DNA from 3 places in the Yokenella regensburgei genome. Region 3 is predicted to be linked to each of the others. Evidence: predicted binding sites of a transcription regulator. Region 3 holds the regulator's gene; each other region holds the start of a gene.
What was found. The regulator Fur, encoded in region 3, represses iron uptake genes when iron is present. The targets are predictions, from matches to a motif close to ATAATAATGAGAACNACTATCAA.
Positions count from the first base shown of each region.

Region 1: the regulator Fur is predicted to act here: its motif matches at 2,443-2,465, upstream of sufA (Fe-S cluster assembly scaffold SufA).
Region 2: the regulator Fur is predicted to act here: its motif matches at 2,433-2,455, upstream of C7387_RS02690 (TonB-dependent siderophore receptor).

Region 1 covers NZ_RBIZ01000003.1:1,023,321-1,027,594, reverse strand. Annotated here, with positions in the region: gene sufC (Fe-S cluster assembly ATPase SufC) at 1-518, opposite strand, end outside; gene sufB (Fe-S cluster assembly protein SufB) at 535-2,022, opposite strand; gene sufA (Fe-S cluster assembly scaffold SufA) at 2,025-2,402, opposite strand; gene C7387_RS05135 (GNAT family protein) at 3,285-4,172, shown strand.
Region 2 covers NZ_RBIZ01000003.1:558,332-562,605, reverse strand. Annotated here, with positions in the region: gene C7387_RS02695 (alpha/beta hydrolase) at 1-125, shown strand, start outside; gene C7387_RS02690 (TonB-dependent siderophore receptor) at 169-2,343, opposite strand; tRNA gene C7387_RS02685 (tRNA-Asn) at 2,528-2,603, opposite strand; gene C7387_RS02680 (APC family permease) at 2,736-4,121, opposite strand.
Region 3 covers NZ_RBIZ01000003.1:2,159,835-2,164,108, reverse strand. Annotated here, with positions in the region: gene chiP (chitoporin ChiP) at 1-989, shown strand, start outside; gene C7387_RS10585 (ChiQ/YbfN family lipoprotein) at 1,036-1,362, shown strand; gene fur (ferric iron uptake transcriptional regulator) at 1,469-1,915, opposite strand; gene fldA (flavodoxin FldA) at 2,157-2,687, opposite strand; gene ybfE (LexA regulated protein) at 2,837-3,127, opposite strand; gene ybfF (esterase) at 3,261-4,028, opposite strand; gene seqA (replication initiation negative regulator SeqA) at 4,212-4,274, shown strand, end outside.

The DNA.
Region 1 (4,274 bases), 1.1 Mb from region 3:
TCGGATTCATCAAGAATGCACAATTCAGGCTCCAGGACCGCCATCTGCAGGATATCATTACGCTTTTTCTCCCCGCCCGAGAAGCCCACGTTCACCGAACGGGTCAGCAGATCTTCCGGCATTTTCAGCAGTTTGATTTTATCTTCCATCAGATCCTGAAAATCGAAGCGATCGAGCGCCTCCAGGCCCCGATACTGACGCACCGCGTTAAGCGCCGTTTGCAGGAAGAACTGGTTGCTGACGCCTGGGATTTCCACAGGATACTGAAAAGCCATGAAGATCCCTTCACCGGCCCGGTCTTCCGGTGACAATTCAAGTAAATCTTTACCGTGAAACTCTACCGTTCCGCCGGTCACTTCATAATCTTCGCGCCCGGCAAGCGTTGCTGAAAGCGTACTCTTCCCGGAGCCGTTCGGCCCCATGATGGCGTGCACTTCACCCGGGCGGACCTCAAGACTCAGCCCGCGCAGGATCTCTTTATCTTCAACGGCAACCTGCAAATTTTTAATACTTAACATAGTGTTCCCTTAATCCTTAACCGACGCTGTGTTCAAGGCTTATCGCCAGCAATTTCTGCGCTTCCACGGCAAATTCCAGCGGCAGCTCTGAGAAGACATCCTTACAGAAGCCGTTGACGATCATCGAGATGGCATCATCTTCTGAGATCCCACGCTGCAGGCAGTAAAACAGCTGATCTTCACCGATCCGCGACGTGGTGGCTTCGTGCTCAAGCTGTGCGCTGTTGTTGCGACACTCGACGTAGGGGAAAGTATGCGCCCCGCAGTCTGGGCCAATCAGCATGGAGTCGCACTGGGTAAAGTTGCGCGCGTTGGTCGCGGTTGGCATGATTTTCACTAAGCCGCGATAGCTGTTCTGGCTGTGCCCGGCGGAGATCCCTTTCGAGATAATGGTCGATCGGGTGTTCTTGCCGATGTGGATCATTTTGGTACCGGTATCAGCCTGCTGATGCCCGCTAGTCAGCGCCACCGAGAAAAACTCACCAATCGAGTTATCCCCGCGCAGGATGCAGCTCGGGTATTTCCAGGTAATGGCAGAGCCGGTCTCCGACTGGGTCCACGACATTTTGCTGTTCTCGCCTTCGCACAGCGCACGCTTGGTGACGAAGTTGAGGATCCCGCCGGTATTGTTGTCGCCCGGGAACCAGTTCTGCACCGTGGAGTATTTCACCTCCGCATCGCGATGGATGATGACTTCCACCACCGCCGCGTGCAGCTGGTAGCTGTCGCGCACCGGGGCGGAGCAGCCTTCGATATAGCTCACATAGCTGCCTTCGTCCGCCACCAGAATCGTGCGTTCGAACTGGCCGGTTTTCTCAGCGTTGATGCGAAAATAGGTTGAGAGCTCCATCGGGCAGCGCACGCCCTTCGGCACATAAATAAACGTGCCGTCTGAAGCAACCGCCGCGTTGAGTGCGGCAAAGAAGTTGTCGTTCCCCGGCACCACGGTGCCAAGATATTTTTTCACAAGCTCAGGGTGATCGTGGATCGCTTCGCCGAAGGAACAGAAGATGATCCCCTGCTCCGCCAGTTTCTCACGGTAGGTGGTCGCGACGGACACCGAGTCAAAAATGGCATCGACTGCCACTTCTCGCCCTTCACGGACCGGAACCCCCAGCTGATTGAATGCGTCCTCGACTTCACTGGTCAGAAAGGTATTTGCTCCGGTCTGCTGTACCGCGCCCGGCTCAGAGGCACAGGTTTCATCGCAGTTACCGCACGATGGCGCCGAGTAATAGCTGTAATCCTGATAGTTCAGTTTGTCATAATGCGCCTTCAGCCAGTGCGGCTCCTCCATCTCCTGCCATGCACGAAACGCATTCAGGCGAAATTCGAGCATCCACTCCGGCTCATTACGTTTTGCAGAGATAGCACGCACCACCTCTTCGTTAATGCCTTTGGCCAGCTCGTCGGTTTTAAGCTGGGTAAAGAACCCTTCTTTATAATTCAGTGGACCGCCGGTCCAGCTTTTGACATCGTCAGTTGCTTCAGTATTACGAGACATAATTACTCCGCCTGCACCCCAAAACTTTCGCCACAGCCACATTCGTGCTGTGCTTTCGGGTTATGGAACTTAAACAACTGGTTTAACCCCTCGCGGACATAATCCACGACGGTACCATCAATGAACGGCATCGCTTTCAGCGATACATACAGCTTCGCGCCGTCGGTTTCGAACAGCAGATCGTCGTCATTCGGTTGACTGACCGTATCCAGCACGTAGCCAAAACCGGCGCACCCGGTCTGCTTCACGCCGAGCCGCATGCCCAGCATGCCGGGATTTTTTTGCACCAGCTCGCGGACGTGGGCCGCGGCCTCAGGCGTCAGGCTGAGTCCTTGCCAGGCAAAGTCATTGGGATCGAAGGTTCCTGAATGTACATCCATAGTCCACCTCATGTGTTGAAGCCACCAGGGCCATGACTCTATGGTAGTGATAATGATTATCACTTCAACCCCTTGCCAGCAGGGGCTTTCCGGCAAATGGGCTGTTTCAGTGGCTTTTATTAAGCATAGACCCTGTTACAGGGCTTAACAGGACCGGCGAATTTTGTTCAATAGATTGATAAATAATGACTTTAGCGGAGGTTATCGGCGTAAAACCAGGATGTGATAAAAATGTATTGAAAATACCTATTTGTCTGATAGATCCCTCAAAATGCCAAAAATCAGGAAGTTATAGAGAGATCATGGGGTTATGTAAATCGCTCACCGGACAATAGCGGGCAATATTGGACATTTTTTCGCCCCAAAATGCGCCCCCAAGCCCCAATATGCCCCCAATATGCCCCCCAAACTCGTCTCAGACCAGCCCTCTTTCATTACTATAAAAACGAAGGAGGGTAAGCGGAAAAGTCGCTTGGCGGAATCAGGATAATAGCCAGCCAACGGAGTTGATTCTGGATTGCAAAGTGTTCTGATTATTCACACTGTGAGAGATGTTCTATTTTTCCATTGAATCTGATGGCTAACAATCATTCATTAGAATCAGAAAAACGCACTAATAATCAAAGATTGATCGTTATAAACGATCGATTAAGAAAAATTGATCGTTCTTATTTATTTGATAGAAAAGTCAATTACCCATACCGTAATAATATACAACACAAGGATTTGACACATGTGGCTCCCAATCGGGTTACTTGTCGACTGGCATTCGTTGTTATTCATTGGTTTATAGATGCTCAGGACGTTTTTATCTAAGTGTGATAACAAGCGGTAAAAACATTTAGCTCGCCAATATATTCTAAACACATAACACTTTAACTTATGAATATTATAAAGAACTTTTTTGGTTGGCATGAGATAGATAGTCAGGATTACGATATTACATTTAATAAATTTGGAGGAAATATTATCAGCAATCCAAATGTTTTGGCTTTTCTTCATAACCGGTTCACTCTGAATGAATCCTACTACGCCCACAGAAATAACGCTGGTGATATTGATGGTGCAATCTGCGTCTGGAATAATAAATACATAGCAGGTGAACCAAAGGCAGTAATGAAGTATGGCCTAAAAATTTACCCTCTAAATTTCGATGAGATAATATTACCCATTAGCGAAGAGGTTGTTTACTTACCATTTAAAACCAAACACCTTTCAGGCGCAAACACGCAGAGAATCATCAACAAAAGCCACCTGTTCAATGCAAAGCGAAGGGTATGCATCGTTAAACAACCATCATCAAAAACGCGACAAACCAGAAAGCGAGAGCTAAGGAAATTTATTGAAGCAGGAGGGACTATTAAAAGCATCTCGGAGTACTCCCGAGAAGAATATGTCGATATTTTTGATGAATTGTATTTTATGCGCCGAGGAAGTCACATTAACAAAAGTGTTGTACTTGATATTTTCAACTCCATACCAAACATATTTGTTGGAAACGTGCTTGAATACAATGGTTCCCCTTGCGCTACTCAACTTATTGCCAGCCAAAGCGACAACACTACCGTGTATTTTGATTATGTAAACTCCGGTCGTGCTATGGAACTGGATTGGCACCCCATTGGAACTATCTCACTATGGACGAATATCATGAGCGCACAGAATACTGCCACCGACACTTGTAAAAAACTAAGATTTAGCTTTGGGCGCCCAACCGCTGATTATAAACACCGCTGGTGCACCATGAACAAATTGTACCGTCTGATTTAATCATACAATAAATCTCTTGATAAGCGCCTTAACTTCATTAAGGCGCATCTTGTTAGCATCACCATCGTTTCCGCTATCAATCACAACATCTCACTGAAACAA
Region 2 (4,274 bases), 1.6 Mb from region 3:
GGGTTAACACCGCGTACGTGGATTACCCGGGACTCGGTCACGGGCCAATGTTTAACGTCTCTTTCCAGCGTGCGCTGCTCGATATCAGCCGCGAACCGGCGACTCAAAAAGCCGCCTGTCTTTAATTCTGCTCCAGGAAAGATGCCCGCCACCGGCGGGCATCAGCCATCAGAACGACGCCGTCACCCCGGCATAATAAGCCCGGCCCGGTTCGTTATAGGTATTTGCCCCTTCGGTGGAGCGATAGATCTGTTTATCGAAGATATTACTGATACCCACGTTAAGACGCAGGTTCTTATTAATATCGTAATTCACGTTGGTGCCCACCAGCGAATACGCACCTAACTCTTTGCCGGAAAGCCCCCCGGTATCTTCACTACGCGATTCCGCATGAGTACGCGGTTTTTGTTTGCCGTACAGCGTCCAGTTAACGCCAGCGGAAAGCGCGCTGGTGATATTCCAGTCGAGAGAGGTATTCACTGTATATTTCGGAATGATGGATAACGGGTTCCCGGTGTCCTTTTGCTCGGAGGTTATCATATAGGTGGCGTTGGTATTCCAGCTCAGACGATCCTCCACCAGCGGAATGGCCATGCTGGCTTCAAGCCCTTCAATCAGCGCTTTCCCGCCGTTCTGCCACTGCAGGATATAAGCCCCGGAGGAGGTTTTACCAATAACGTTGTCACCGGCGACAATCTTATTCTGATAGTCGTTGCGGAAATAGGTCAGGCTGGCGTGGTAATCGTCTACGGCTAATTCCAGTCCGATCTCTTTGTTGATACTGATTTCCGGATCGAGGTTTTTATTGCCGAGAAGGTAGCAGCCACCCGACGTGATATCTTTCGGGCATCCGTTGCCTTTTGAGAAGAGCAGATACCCCTCGCTGGTCTGATACAGGTTCGGCGCTTTAAAGGCCCGGGCGATCCCCGCCTTCACTTTGACGTATTCCCCCAGCTCCTGAGACAGGTTGAGGCTCGGGCTGAAGTTGCCGCCGGATTCGCTCAGATAATCAAAGCGCAGGCCCGGAATAATGTTGCTCCCGGCAACGGGCTCGATGTTGTCTTCAACGTACAGCGCGCTGATTTCCGACTTATTCTTGCTGCTACGATTGGCCGCCGAGCCGGAGATCCCGCCAATGTTATTATCCTTCACCGTCAGGCCCGTCGAGGACGGATCGTCGAGCTCATCGCGGTTCCACTCGGCACCGACGGTGAGCGTTTGCTCGAACAGCAGTCTCATCGGGAAGTTCAGCTCACCGCTGGTGCGATACGAGGTCAGGCGGTTGGTGGTGAACTGCTGGTCGTTGGTAATGCGCCCCTCGCCGCCGCCGGAAAGCCCCTCGTCCATGCGGGTATTGTTCGTTTTTTCATAGTAGAACCCCAGGCGGCTCTGGCCCCAGTCCCAGATCCCGTTATGGGTAAGACCATAATTCTGCCGATACAGACGGTTGGTTTCCTGCCCGGACTGCGCCAGATTTTTGGTCACCGCGCTGGAAGAACTGTTCTGCGTATCACCCGCGTAGATATTTCCCTGCCGACTGTATCCCGCTTCAAAATCGAGGATCTGCTGCGGGGTCATTTTCCATGAAAAGACGCCGTTAATATCTTTGTTGGTCACCCCTTCCCGCCCGGCGGCGTTTTTGCTTCCGGCGGAGGAGTTGATGTCCCAGCTGTCGGCATCGGTTCTGTTCAGGTTACCGTACAGGCGCATCGTCAGCGCATCGCCGGCCAGCGGGCCGCTGAGGCTGAAGTTCCCGCGTCGGGTATCGCCCTCTTTGCTGTTTTCCGGCTGGTTGGTGTAAAGCGACAGCGAGCCGTGCCAGTCGTTGGTCGGGCGTTTGGTGATGATATTCACCACCCCGCCTGCGGCACCAGATCCGTAGCGCGCGGCGGCAGGCCCACGGATAACTTCAATGCGTTCCACCTGCTCGGGCGGCACCCAGTTGGTGTCACCGCGGGTGTCACGCTCGCCACGCCAGCTGTAGCGTACCGAGTTGCGCGACGTGACCGGCACGCCGTCAATCAGCACTAAGGTGTTTTCTGGCCCCATGCCACGAATATCAATCTGGCGGTTATTACCGCGCGTGCCCGAGGCGCTGTTGCCGGTGAGGTTAACCCCCGGCATCTTGCGAATGATCTCAGAGAGATCGTTGACCGGCGGGTTCTTTTCAATATCTTCGCGAGTAATAATCGAAACGCCTGGCTGTTGTTTTAATACTTGCTCGGCGGTGGATTCAACTACCATGGTTTCGCTGCTGTCGTCGGAGGATTTCGCCACGGAAAGCGGGCTATTCAGCCCTACCAGTACCGCAGTTATTGGCCAGAGGATCTTGTTAACTCTCATACCCATTCCCTAAAAAATGCCTAACGTTAAGCTGTTGTCGTTAAGCCCACATCCTTGCCAGATTGTTTTTATATAATAATAATTGTTATTTGCTAATGATAATTAATATCATTTGAAATGGGAAGGGGTAATTCCTGGAAAGCAAAAAGCCCGCTTAAGTTTCCTTAAGCGGGCTTCTTAAATATGGCTCCTCTGACTGGACTCGAACCAGTGACATACGGATTAACAGTCCGCCGTTCTACCGACTGAACTACAGAGGAATCGTGTGAACGGGGCGCATATTATCGACGCGCCCCCGGCTTGTCAAAGCCTGTTTTCACATTTTCTGTCGTTTGCCGCTTTATTCTCCACAATGCACAATTATTGGCAAAATGTGGTGAAAATCCCGACGCTTACGACTCCCAGGCCTGCTCCGCTTTCGTGCGATCGAACTGCGGCGGCGGCTTACGGAAGCGCTGAGTCAACCAGCCAAGGTAGACAATCCCGACACCGGCCCACACGAGGCCAAGGGTCAGCGACGTCACTTCGAGGTTAATCCACAGCACCGCGACGGTAGCAGCACCGATAAGCGGCAGCACAAAGTAGTGCAGCTTATCAAGCCAGGTCTTGTTACGCCCTTCACGACGCCAGAAGTGGTTGAACACCGACAGGTTCACGAAGGTAAACGCCACCAGCGCACCGAAGTTAATCAGTGCCGTTGCGGTCACCAGATCGAAGAACAGCGCCGACAGTGCCACAATCCCGACCATAATCACGTTCAGCGCCGGGGTGCGCCACTTCGGATGCACGTAGCCGAAGTACTTCTCCGGGAAGACGTTATCACGCCCCATCACGTACAGCAGACGCGAGACGCTGGCGTGCGACGCCAGGCCCGAGGCCAGCGTGTTGACGAAGGTGGTGCACAGGAAGATAGACTGGAACAGCTTCCCGCCGACGTACAGAGCAATCTCCGGCAGCGCGGCATCAGGATCTTTAAAGCGGCTGATATCCGGGAAGAACAACTGCATAAAGAACGAGGCGGCGATGAAGATAAGCCCACCGTACAGCGCGGTCAGGAAAATCGCCTTCGGGATAGTCCGTGCAGCATCCGGCGTCTCTTCCGAGAGCGTCGTTACCGCATCAAAGCCGAGGAACGAGAAGCAGACTATCGTCGCCCCGGTGATGATGGGGATGAGATGCGCGTTCTGGCTGATAAACGGCTGCAGCGACCACACGGTGCCGACGCCCTCGCCTTTATGCAGGCCATCCACCACCAGATAGATAAACACCACGATAATCGCGACCTGCACCAACACAAACAGCGCGTTGAAGTTGGCCACCAGGTTAACGCTTTTCAGGTTCGCGGCGGTCAGAATGGCCACAAAACCCACGACCCAGACCCACGGCGGAACGCCCGGGAACAGCGCGGAGAGATAGATTTTTGCCAACAGGACGTTAATCATCGGCAGGAACAGATAATCCAGCAGCGACGACCAGCCGACCATAAAGCCTACGTGGGGGTTGATTGCTTTTTGTGCATAGGTGTAGGCAGAACCCGCCTGCGGGAACTGACGCACCAGCTTGCCGTAGCTGATAGCGGTAAATAACACGCCCGCCAGTGCCAGCAAGTAAGAAGCCGGAACGTGACCATTGCTCACGCCGGAAACAATACCGAAAGTATCAAACACCGTCATCGGGGTCAGATAGGCGAGGCCCATCACCACCACCTGCCAGAGTTTTAACGATTTTCGCAGCTGCGGTTTTCCCGCCTGCTCGTTGAGGGAGAGATTAGACGCCATGACGCGACCCCCCTTTGCCACTACTGATTTGCGTTCGGAACTTCCTGGTCGCAAACCTGCTTAGCAAAGGGGTTAATCGCATAATGTCAGAAGAAGGGGTACATTCACGTTCACAGAGAGGCCAGCAGCCTCCCCCGCGCAGGCTCGCGCCCT
Region 3 (4,274 bases):
ATGGCCCGACCTGGGCACGTGCTGGTTATATCCAGCCGACCGGACAAACCCTGTTAGCTCCACACTGGAGCTTCATGCCGGGTACCTATCAGGGGGCAGAGGCGGGCGCTAATTTTGATTACGGCGACAATGGTGCGCTGAGCTTCTCCTACATGTGGACCAACGAGTACAAGGCGCCATGGCACCTTGAGACCGACAATTTCTACCAGAACGATAAGAAAACCAAAGTCGACTACCTGCACTCCATCGGTGCTAAGTACGACTTTAAAAACAACCTGGTGCTGGAAGCCGCTTTCGGTCAGGCACAAGGTTTTGTCGATCAGTACTTTGCTAAAGCCAGCTACAAATTTGATGTTGCCGGTACCCCGCTTTCTACCAGCTACCAGTTCTACGGCGCGCGCGATAAAGTCGCTAACAACACTATCAACGACATCTATGACGGTACTGCCTGGCTGCAGGCGTTGACCTTCGGCTACAAAGTCGCTGACGTCGTTGACCTGCGTCTGGAAGGAACCTGGGTGAAGGCGGAAGGCCAGCAGGGCTACTTCCTGCAGCGCATGACTCCAACTTACGCTTCCTCTAACGGTCGTCTGGATATCTGGTGGGATAACCGCTCAGACTTCAACGCCAACGGTGAAAAAGCGGTGTTCTTCGGCGCCATGTATGACCTGAAGAACTGGGATATGCCGGGCTGGGCGGTAGGTGCGTCTTACGTCTATGCGTGGGATGCCAAGCCAGCGGACTGGTTTATCAACAGCGCCGGTCAGCGTGAAGATTACGCGTCTAACAAAATTAAAGAGTCGGCTTACAGCCTTGATGCGATGTACACCGTACAGGAAGGTCGTGCGAAAGGGACGCTGTTTAAACTGCACTTCACTCAGTACGACAACCACTCCGATATCCCAAGCTGGGGCGGCGGTTACGGCAACATCTTCCAGGATGAGCGCGACGTGAAGTTTATGGTCATCGCTCCGTTCACCATTTTCTGATGCAGGCAGGGGCGGGGAGACTCGCTCCTGACATAAGGACGACATGATGAAAAAACTCATTCTTATTGCTGTGATGGCCTCGGGTCTGGTTGCCTGTGCGCAACCGCCTGCACCTAAAGAAGACAGCAAGCTGAAAGAAGCTTATAGCGCCTGTATCAATACGGCGGAAGGTAATCCGGACAAAATTTCTGCCTGTCAAAGCGTGCTGGATGTGCTGAAAAAAGATAAGGCGCATGAGCAGTTTGCTAATCAGGAAACCGTGCGCACGCTGGACTATCAGCAGTGCATCCTGGCGACCCGTACCGGTAACGACCAGGCGGTTAAAGCGAAATGCGATCGCATCTGGCAGGAAATTCGCAGTAACAACAACTGATTCAGCCGTAGTTGCAACAAAAAAAGACCCGCATCGCGGGTCTTTTGCTTTTCAGTCGCTGAAATAAAAAAGCCAGCGGCGTCGCTGGCTTCAGGAGTGCTGAAGATTATTTCCCGTCGTGGGCATGATCATCTTCGCGGCAATCACCTTCCGCACAGTGACCGTACAGGTACAGGCTGTGATTGGTGAGGCGAATACCGTGTTTAGCGGCGATTTCACGTTGACGCGCTTCAATCGAATCATCACTGAATTCAATGACTTTCCCGCAGTCCAGGCAGATCAGGTGATCGTGATGGTGCTGCTGGGTCAGCTCGAATACGGATTTACCGCCTTCGAAATTATGGCGGGTAACAATGCCGGCGTCGTCAAACTGATTCAGAACGCGATAGACTGTTGCCAGTCCAATCTCTTCGCCCATGTCAATCAGACGTTTATATAAGTCTTCCGCACTGACATGGTGGTTGTCCGGGCCCTGCAGGACCTCCAGAATCTTTAACCGTGGAAGCGTGACTTTCAGGCCAGCCTTCTTTAATGCGGTATTATTGTCAGTCATGCGGAATCTGTCCTGTAGCTAAATATTCGGGTATAGAATTGTCATGGTTAAACACTAACTGCAAGTACCTGACATCGTATACTTTCAAAAACGAATGACTATCGGCAAAGCTGCCAATGTACCTCGTCAAATCAGAGGATATTGTACAGATAAGCGCTGAAAAGTTAAAAAAATGTAGCGATTAATTTGATTGCTTTTATCTATTAATGCGGCGCAACTTATCTGTTGCACCGCTTTCAAATCACGCGTTCTTGATAGCTTCGAGATTCAGCTCAGCGGCAACCTGGTTTACCCACTTCTCAACACGCTCAGCGGTCAGCTCAGGCTGACGGTCTTCATCGATAGCCAGACCCACGAAGTGATCGTCATCAGCCAGACCTTTGGATGCTTCAAAGTGGTAGCCCGCCGTTGGCCAGTGACCCACGATCGCCGCGCCGCGCGGTTCAATGATGTCGCGGATAGTTCCCAGCGCATCACAGAAGTATTCTGCGTAATCTTCCTGGTCGCCACAGCCAAACAGCGCCACCAGCTTACCGTTGAAGTCGACTTCTTCCAGCGTCGGGAAGAAATCATCCCAGTCACACTGTGCTTCACCGTAGTACCAGGTTGGAATGCCGAGCAGCAGGATATCGAAACCTTGCAGATCTTCTTTGCTGCTCTTGGCAATGTCATGCACTTCAGCGACGTCTTTGCCGAGCTGTTTTTGAATCATCTTTGCGATATTTTCGGTGTTACCAGTGTCGCTGCCGAAAAAGATGCCTACGATTGCCATGAGTAAAATAACCTCTTGAAACTTAATGATATGGTGGTGGCATATTGCCCACAGATAAGGCAATCATAGCAGAGAGGGGAAGTGCACGGAAACAGCAATAACGCTGGACTGCACTCTCTGCTACATGAAAGTGTGTTTTTTGTGAGACTTCAGACAATCTCCTGACGCAGCGCGGCAAGCTGGCTCAGCAGAATCTCTTCAATCAATTCACTGCGGCTCATATTGCGCACTTCTGCCAGTTCATTTAACGCGTCAACGGCGTCGGCGTTGAGTTTTAGCTCAACACGCTTCAGGCCGCGAACTTTATCGCGTTTGAGCTGATTGCGCTTGTTGATGCGTAATTGTTCATCACGCGAAAGCGGATTGGTTTTCGGTCTTCCCGGGCGACGCTCGTTTGCGAACAAATCTAATGTCGTACGGTCCGTTTGTTCTTTTGCCATGATTCAGAGTGACTTCGGGGAAACAAACAACCAGGCCATTGCCCGGATGGATAGCGCGCCATCATACATCAGCGAAACCCCCACGCCAACGACCGCGGGCATTCTGGCGCGCGGTCGCTGAGTTTTTAGTCAGTCAGGCCTCATCGAGGTAGCGGCGAATAGCTCGCAGCACGGCATCGGGCTTTTCTGCATGTACCCAATGACCGGCACCGGCGATAACGTGAGCACGCGCCTGTGGGAACTGCGCCAGTAGTTCACTTCGATATGCTTCAGTGACATACGGAGAATTGCCGCCAGGAATAAACAGGGCAGGCTTATCCCAGGCAGGCACCGTTTCCCAGCCAACAATATGCGGATACTGATCCCACAGTACAGGAACGTTGAAGCGCCATTCGCCATCGACGAATGACTTCAGCAGAAATTGAATGACGCCTTCTTCATTTAAATGCTCGCGCATCACGGCGGCAGCTTGTTGACGGCTGCTGGCACCCGCCTCGGTGACGGCGTTAATCGCGGCAAAAATTTCGTCGTGGCGACGAACGTGATAATCCACTGGGGCAATATCGATAGCCACCAGCTTTTCTACCCGCTCCGGGGCGAGTGCGGTGAGAGCCATTACCGCTTTGCCACCCATTGAATGGCCAATCACAATCGCTTTTTCTACCTGATGGTGATCGAGGGTATCCAGCAGGTCCTGCGCCATCGCCGGGTAGTTCATCTCCGCTGAACGAGGGGAGAGTCCGTGGTTACGCATGTCCACCTGAAGGACATCGTGCGTGCTGATAAGGTCACGCGCGAGAATGCCAAGGTTATCCAGGCTGCCGAATAAACCATGGACCAGCAGAATGGGAGAATTATTGTGCAGGTTTTGTGCAGTTTGCGCTCGGGTATTCAAAATCATAGTAAAGTTCTTTTTTTCGCTCTGTCGGGTTAGGGTATCATGGTGACCATTCTGCCGCCCGGCTGCAAGATTGGGGATTGTTCTTGATTTTGCCGCCATCCTGGTTTGACGCTATCCGCTGCTGGGTTTTAACCCTATAATCCCGGCAACTTATATTCAGAAAAGATATCGCACTGGATGAAGATGAAAACAATTGAAGTTGATGACGATCTCTATCGCTACATTGCCAGCCACACCCAGCACATT